2 regions of the Exiguobacterium sp. E17S genome follow, and region 2 is predicted to be linked to the other one. Evidence: riboswitches for the same ligand, from Rfam matches in the RefSeq annotation. Region 2 holds a riboswitch; the other holds the start of a gene.

Region 1 (4,193 bases), on a different contig from region 2:
ATTTATCCGAGTAAATCCCCATCGGTGCGATAACAGTCGTCGCAATCGGCGATAGCTTCAAATTATGTTCTTTCTTGAAAGCGTTGAAGTAGGAAATCGTCTGGAAGGCATTGGCGTCGATCTCGCCCTCAGCCAGTGCCATGTTCGGCTGGACATAATCGGAGAACTTGACGAGCTCGATTTTGATGCCCTCCTTTTCTGCTTTTTTCGCGACATAGTCCCAAACTTGTGTGTCTGAACCGCTGACACCGAGCTTGATCGTCTTTTCGTCTTCTCCTGATGCTGCGCACCCGGCAAATAAAATCGTCGTGAGTGTTGCTCCAATTGCTACTGTTTTTTTCATGGCTGAATCGCTCCCTTGATTAATGTCTTCTAATTTTTCGTGCGACGATGTTGCCTGTCGTCTGTAAGCCTTGGACTAAGATGACGAGAATCCCGACCGTGATGATCATGACTTTCGTGTCGAATCGTTGATAGCCATAGGTGATCGCTAAGTCACCGAGACCACCGCCTCCAATCGCACCTGCCATCGCTGACGCCCCGATCAAGCCGATCGTCGCGATCGTTAAGTTAAGGATGAGTGAACCGAGTGCTTCCGGTAGGAGGAAGCGGAAAATCGTTTGAAACGGTGTCGCGCCCATCGCTTCTGCTGCTTCAAGAACGCCTTTATCGACTTCGAGTAAAGAACTCTCGATCAGACGCGCCATGTATGGTGCAGCGTAAAAGACGAGCGGGACGATTGCGGCTTCTGTTCCGATCGATGTCTGAACGATCAAGCGCGTCAACGGGATGATCGCGACGAGTAAGATGATGAACGGAATCGAACGGAAAATATTGACGATACTGTTGAAGAACGTGAACAGCGGGACATTTTCAAGCAATGCTCCTTTTCGCGTGACGACAAGCAGGATACCGAGTGGTAAGCCGATCAAGGTCGAGAATAAGAGCGAAACGGATACCATCGTCATCGTCTGCAAAAATGCTGTCCAGATATCACTGTAATTAACTAGCATGAGCAAGTACCTCCTCGACCGTCACCTGTGCCTGATTGATGTAGTGTAACGCTCGTTTCACTTCAGTCGGCTCACCAATCAACTCGACGAGTAAGGTGCCGAACGGCGTATCCTGCAACTCCGTGATGCTACCGTGCAAGATGTTGACATCGACGTCAAAGCGTTTCGCAACTTGCGATAAGAGTGGCTGCCCGGTGTGATGTCCGAGGAAATGAATCTTATAGATCGGATTCGCATTCCGGGACTCGATCAACTGGCGAATCGATGCTGGAATCTCGTCGTGCATGACGGAGCGGACGAAGTTCTGTGCTGTCTCGGTCTGCGGGTTTGAAAAGACATCAAAGACCGTTCCTGACTCGATCAGTTTCCCAGCTTCAATGACAGCGACGCGGTCGCAAATTTCCCGAATGACGCCCATCTCGTGGGTGATCAAGAGAATCGTGATCCCGTACTCCGCATTGATACGTTTTAATAACTGGAGAATATGATGTGTCGTCTGGGGATCAAGCGCTGACGTCGCTTCGTCACACAAGAGGACGGAAGGTTGCGTCGCGAGTGCCCGGGCGATACCAACGCGCTGTTTCTGCCCACCCGACAATTGATCCGGATAATGATCCGCCTTGTCCGCGAGATCGACGAATTCGAGTAACTCCGTCACCCGGCGGCGAATTTCGTCTTTCTTGACGCCTGCGAGAACGAGTGGTTTCGCGACATTCGTAAAGACCGTGTTCGCATTCAATAGATTGAAGTGCTGAAAAATCATCCCGATCCGTTGTTTTGCTTGGCGCAATTTTTTCGGAGACAGTTGCGTTAAATCTTCTCCATCGACCGTCACCGTTCCTGACGTCGGTCGTTCTAATAGATTGACACAGCGGAGCAGTGAACTTTTTCCGGCACCGCTAAAGCCGATGACACCAAAGATTTCGCCTTTTTCGATTGTCAGGTCGACACCGTCAAGCGCTGCGATCGACTGATCTTTCGTGACGTACGTTTTTTTGACTTGATGAAATGCAATCATTCCGTTTTCCCCCTTCATTCAACAAAAAAGGTCCCTTCTTGAGAAACAAGAAGAGACCTGGATCCGCACAGTGGCAGAATCCACTCTACTCATCTCTCAGACATCTGTCTGATGGAATTGGCACAGTGCTCATAATGAGTCTGTTGCCGAGGTTTCGTAGGGCCAGTCCCTCCACCTCTCTGGATAAGTATTGCGGTATGAAATTCGTATGTGTGTTGTTGCGTTGTTGCTTATGTCGTAAAACTAATTTTTACATTACGGGTCGAAACTTTAAAAGTCAACCAACTTTGCAAAAATAATCCATTTGGCGCATATCGACGGATGATTAAGTTATGAATTAGCTTAATGAACGGATCATGATTCGTCAAGAACGATTTGACAAGTCATTTTCGAACGTGCTACCATCGTTTCAATGATTATTCCGACAATTCCAATATGATATTTATCAAGAGTGAACGAGAGACCTGGCTCTATGACTTCACGGCAACCTGCAATCTGTAAGGTGCTCCGACCAGCAAAGCGCGGCTTTGGATGATACGGTGAAAAACTCGTGGGCGTCCAAGCAGTGACGTCGACGAGTTTTTTTCATGAATGGAGGAAAAATAGTAATGATGAACTATCCTGTACTGACTGGTGCTGAAGCGTTTTATTTTCAAGGTGGATCGATCGGCATTCTAATCTGTCATGGGTTTAATGCAACACCGCAAAGTGTCCGAGACGTCGGTGAGGCATTCGCTGCTGAAGGTTTTACCGTCTATGCCCCGCGCTTACGTGGACATGGAACGAACGTCCGCGAGTTTGAACAATCGACTGCTCGATGTTGGAAGCAAAGCCTGCAAGACGGCTATGAACGTTTACAAGAAACATGCGATCAAGTCTTCGTCATCGGTCAATCGATGGGTGCGACGCTTGCACTGTCACTCGCCGCTGACGGCATTCCGTTTGCCGGCATCATTACGATCAATGCCGCACTCTCCGTTCCTTCTTACGAAGCACTTTCGTTCGAGGACGGTCCAGAGTATTTACCAGAAGGGGCACCGGACATCAAACGGTCTGCTTTCGAAATCATCTATGACCTCGTTCCAAGTCGTTGTGCGTTCGAACTCGTCCGTCTGATGGATGAGACGAAAGGACGCCTCGGATCGATCCTTCTGCCGACATTAATTCTCTACTCGGCGACCGATCACGTCGTCCCGCCGTCGAGCTCGGATTATCTGCATCAGCACATCGGAACGAATGATAAACGAAGCTACTGTTTACTGAACTCGTACCACGTCGCGACCCTCGATCATGATCAGGATTTGATCGTTCGTGAGACGATCCGTTTTATCGAACGCTCAAGCCGGTTCTCACAGGAAACGGGATAATAAAAAAACAGCTATTCACTTAGAAGCGAATAGCTGTTACATCAAAGGACGACCGCGACCGGTTCGTCTTTTTTAATTTTCTTGGTGCTGCACCGATTGGAGCGGCTTCGGTTTTCCAGGCACCTCATGGCAATGGCGGCACCGTGGCTCATATGATTCTGAAGCGCCAACTAGGATGATCGGATCATCGTAGTTCGCTGGTTTTCCATCAATCAACCGTTGTGTCCGGGAAGCCGGATCACCACATGAAAGACAGATGGCTTGCAGCTTCGTTACGAATTCTGCGCGCGCCAGTAATTCCGGCATCTTGCCAAATGGCTCTGCCCGGAAATCTTGATCAAGGCCTGCACAAATGACGCGTTTTCCGTCTTGTGCAAGTGCTTCGATGACTTGTACGATCTCATCATCAAAGAATTGAACTTCATCGATTCCAACGATTTGTGTTTCCTCTGCTACTGCTGCGTAGAGATCGCGACTCGTCGCCATCGGAATCGCCACGACGGAGTTGCCGATATGAGAGACGACATGCTCTTCATGGTACCGGTCGTCGATTGCCGGCTTGAATACTTGAACGGGCAGTTTGCCGTACTGCGCCCGTCTGACACGACGAATCAACTCTTCCGATTTCCCGGAAAACATACTGCCACAAATTACTTCGATCCAGCCGTACTGATTTATTACATGCATCATCGTCCGACACCGTCCTCTAAAAATAGTCACTTTAACGAGTATAGCCCGAAACGGTATCGAGAAAAAGGGTTGACTTCCGGAAATCAAAATTCATTTTTTCTTTAC
Region 2 (4,193 bases):
ACCATGCTCTTCAAACGAGATGCGACGTGGTGCGTCGACAAGTAATACTTCATACTCTCGTTCGAGTACCCGAATCAAGGCTTCACTCGGACGGGCACGCAGTTGTAACGGATAGACTAATACGATGATTCCTGTTGGTTGTTCAACCACAAACTCACCTCTTCACTTCATACTTCCTTTTTACGATACCTTATTTCAAACGCACACGAAACCGTCCCAAGACGGATTTCATGAGGCGACATGGCGAAGACGAATGACAGATTCTACTTGCCCAAAGACTTCTTCCGTCATCTCACTGAGTTCTTCAAAACCGAATGAGGTTAAGAACTGACGTGCTTTATAGTTACGTGCCTCCACGTATACTTCGAGTGGGACGGCTCCTTGTCGTTCGAGTTCACGGATCAGCCGTCGCCCGATGCCGTTTTGCTGATATTTCGGCAAGACGTACAGACGAATGATCTCCCACGTTCCCTCAACATCAACAGCATGAATGAAACCGACGATTTCCTCATCGATGATTCCGACATAAAAATACTCTCCCCGTGCTTCTTCCGCCGTCCGGATCGCACGAACGACTTCTTCTTGCGGATACGCCTCCTGCACGAAATGCGCTTTCGAACGTTCGGAATAGATTTCTGCATACGTATCCAACCAAGATGTGACGGCAATGTCATGAATACGTCCTGCATCAGCTGGAATAGCTTCGCGTATTTCCATAATCGGAACCCCCCTTTGTATTCATACGAATCGACTCATGTACTTTTACCCTCTTCTAGAAAAAACATTCGTTTCCTGCAAAGTTCCCCGTAAACAAAAAAGTCCGAAAACCCGCGTAGGGTTCTCGGACTTTTTGATTATGCGAAACGTTTTGCTTGTTCTTCAAGAACTGCTGCTTTATCTGTTTGCTCCCATGGAAGCTCAACATCTGTACGACCGAAGTGACCGTATGCAGCTGTTTGACGATAGATCGGACGACGGAGATCAAGCATGTTGATGATTCCAGCCGGACGAAGATCGAAGTTTTCAGCAACCAATTCGACGAGTTGCGCTTCAGGAAGTTTTCCTGTACCGAATGTGTCAACCGCGATTGATACTGGGTGCGCGACACCGATTGCGTACGCGAGTTGAACTTCTGCTTTATCTGCAAGACCTGCAGCAACGAGGTTCTTCGCGACGTAACGTGCTGCGTATGCAGCTGAACGGTCGACTTTTGTTGGATCTTTACCTGAGAATGCTCCACCGCCGTGGCGTGCGTATCCACCATACGTATCAACGATGATCTTACGACCCGTCAATCCAGCATCTCCTTGTGGTCCGCCGATGACGAAACGACCAGTTGGGTTGATGAAGAATTTCGTTGCTGCGTCGATGTATTCAGCCGGGATGACCGGTGTGATGACGTGTTCTTTCAAGTCAGCTTGGATTTGCTCAAGCGTGACTTCTTCTGCGTGTTGTGTCGAGATGACGATTGTATCGACACGAACCGGCTCGTTGTTCTCGTTGTATTCGACCGTGACTTGTGTTTTTCCGTCCGGACGAAGGTAGTCGAGTTGACCGTTTTTACGCACTTCTGCCAAACGGCGTGCGAGACGGTGTGAAAGCGAGATTGGAAGTGGCATGAGTTCTGGTGTTTCTTTCGTTGCGTAACCGAACATGAGACCTTGGTCTCCTGCACCGATAGCATCGATTTCTGCATCAGACATGCTACCTTCACGTGCTTCAAGCGCTTGGTCGACACCAAGAGCGATGTCTGCTGATTGCTCATCGATTGATGTCAATACAGCACACGTGTCTGCATCGAAACCGTATTTCGCGCGTGTGTAGCCAATTTCACGAATTGTCTCACGAACGACTTTTGGAATGTCGACGTAAGTTGATGTCGTGATCTCACCTGCAACGAGAACAAGACCTGTTGTGACAGAAGTTTCTGCCGCAACACGTGCGTTTGGATCCGCTGCGAGGATTGCATCAAGAATTGAATCCGAAATTTGGTCACAGATTTTATCTGGATGACCTTCAGTGACTGACTCCGACGTGAATAGTCGGCGATTAAGGTTTGTCATGTATGACCCTCCCAAAAAAGAATTTGACGGTGTACTCATTTCCCCTAGTTGAGTGGGACGGTAAAATGAAAAAAACCTTTCCAAGTCCAAAAAATGGTCAGGGAAAGGTTGTGCGTTCTTCCTTTACCCTCTTATCGTTCGAAGTGTTTACTTCGCTTCAGGAGAGCACCTTTTCCCTCATTAATATGTGAATTAATGTAGGACGGTTGCCGGGTTTCTTCGGGCCTTGTTCCCTCCACCTGCTCAGAATAAGAGTATCCGTTACGAATTACATGATATAAAGTTGTACCTACTCTGTCAAGCAAGGTTTCAAATTCTAGTCGAAACTTTTTGAAAGAGATGTTAAACTGTTAATGCTGAAAGCGTTTCCAGATAAATAGAAATCAGCACCAGAAAATGATTGCTCTCTCTTTAGTATGTCATATATAATAAATGTGTCATACTAAATTCAGTGAGCCAAAACCAACGTAGGGGAAAGGTGGGGTCAGGATGCCGATGACGGTCCTGAATATCGAAGAACTACTCAAGAAAGAGCATGTGTTCAAACAACTATCTGTTGCTGAACTTGTCGAACATGCGATTCGAAACGAAGAAGGTGTCCTTGCTGAGAACGGCGCATTATCTGTAGAAACGGGGAAATTTACAGGTCGTTCACCAAAAGATAAGTTCATCGTCCGTGATTCTTCCTGCGAGTCTCACATTGATTGGGGTCATGTCAACCAACCAATGGATGGAGACAAATTTGAACAATTGTTGCAAAAGGTTCTTCGTTACATGAACGAAGCCGATCAGCTCTACTACACAGAAGCTGCTGCTGGAGCAGATACGCACTTCACCCTTCCGGTCCGTGTGCTCACACAATACGCTTGGCATAACCTGTTTGCCAAACAACTTTTTTTACGCGAGTATCCTGAAGTGGCTGCCTTCGAACCGTTCACGGTCGTCTATGCGCCACATTTCAAAGCAGATCCTGCCGTTGACGGAACGAACTCCGAGACGTTCATCGCGATGTCGTTCGAACACCGGATCGTCTTGATCGGTGGAACGGAATACGCGGGAGAAATCAAAAAATCCATCTTTTCCGTCATGAACTATCTCTTGCCACAAGAAAATGTCCTTTCGATGCACTGCTCGGCAAACGTCGGACACGAAGGCGACGTCGCCTTGTTCTTCGGTCTATCCGGTACTGGTAAGACCACCCTGTCAGCAGACGATAGCCGTCAATTGATTGGGGACGACGAACATGGTTGGTCGCACGACGGTGTCTTCAACATCGAAGGTGGATGTTATGCAAAGACCGTTAACTTATCGCGTGAAAAAGAACCGCAAATCTTTGACGCGATCCGTTTTGGAACCGTCCTTGAAAACGTCGTGCTCGACGAAGCCCGTCATCCTGATTACGATGACACATCGTTGACGGAAAATACGCGTGCTGCTTATCCGATCACTGCAATCGATAATATCGCTGTTCCGTCACGTGCTGGTCACCCGAAGACAATCGTCTTCTTGACGGCTGATGCTTACGGTGTCTTGCCTCCGATCAGTAAATTGACGAAAGAACAAGCGATGTATCACTTCCTATCAGGATATACATCAAAACTCGCCGGAACAGAACGCGGTGTCACGGAACCGGAAGCAACATTCTCAACATGCTTCGGTTCACCGTTCCTTCCACTGATGCCTGAAAAATATGCGACGATGCTCGGCGAATTGATTGATCGTCATGGTGTCACTGTTTATCTCGTCAACACAGGCTGGACAGGTGGTGCTTACGGAACAGGTAGTCGCATGAAGCTATCGTATACACGGACGATGGTCAATGCTGCCGTCAACGGCACACTCGCAACGATTCCAACAGAAGAACATCCGATTTTCGGACTTCATATGCCACTTGAAGTTCCAGGTGTTCCAAGCGAGTTACTCAATCCGGTACGCGTCTGGTCGAATCCGGACGAATACGACACACAAGCGCGGTCACTTGCTGAGAAATTCCAACACAATTTCCTTCGCTTCGAAAGTGCGACGGATGCGATCAAGTCAGCTGGTCCACGCCTATAAAAAAGAGCCTTCGGGCTCTTTTTTTATGTTTAAAAATCGGTAAATCTCTTAAGAAATTAATTCATGATCAAC

Evidence for each region. Region 2 has a riboswitch for S-adenosylmethionine ahead of metK (methionine adenosyltransferase). Riboswitches for the same ligand answer to the same signal wherever they lie in the genome.
Region 1: another riboswitch for S-adenosylmethionine. It lies ahead of AC3B4V_RS14730 (methionine ABC transporter ATP-binding protein); the one in region 2 lies ahead of metK (methionine adenosyltransferase).

Annotation. Positions count from the first base shown of each region.
Region 1 covers NZ_JBYLRU010000006.1:68,903-73,095, reverse strand. Annotated here, with positions in the region: gene AC3B4V_RS14740 (MetQ/NlpA family ABC transporter substrate-binding protein) at 1-343, opposite strand, end outside; gene AC3B4V_RS14735 (methionine ABC transporter permease) at 363-1,013, opposite strand; gene AC3B4V_RS14730 (methionine ABC transporter ATP-binding protein) at 1,003-2,031, opposite strand; SAM riboswitch class I at 2,118-2,221, opposite strand; SAM riboswitch class I at 2,471-2,572, shown strand; gene AC3B4V_RS14725 (alpha/beta hydrolase) at 2,640-3,398, shown strand; gene AC3B4V_RS14720 (thymidine kinase) at 3,471-4,085, opposite strand.
Region 2 covers NZ_JBYLRU010000001.1:1,389,963-1,394,155, forward strand. Annotated here, with positions in the region: gene AC3B4V_RS07180 (serine aminopeptidase domain-containing protein) at 1-150, opposite strand, end outside; gene AC3B4V_RS07185 (GNAT family N-acetyltransferase) at 229-717, opposite strand; gene metK (methionine adenosyltransferase) at 855-2,063, opposite strand; SAM riboswitch class I at 2,192-2,318, opposite strand; gene pckA (phosphoenolpyruvate carboxykinase (ATP)) at 2,553-4,121, shown strand.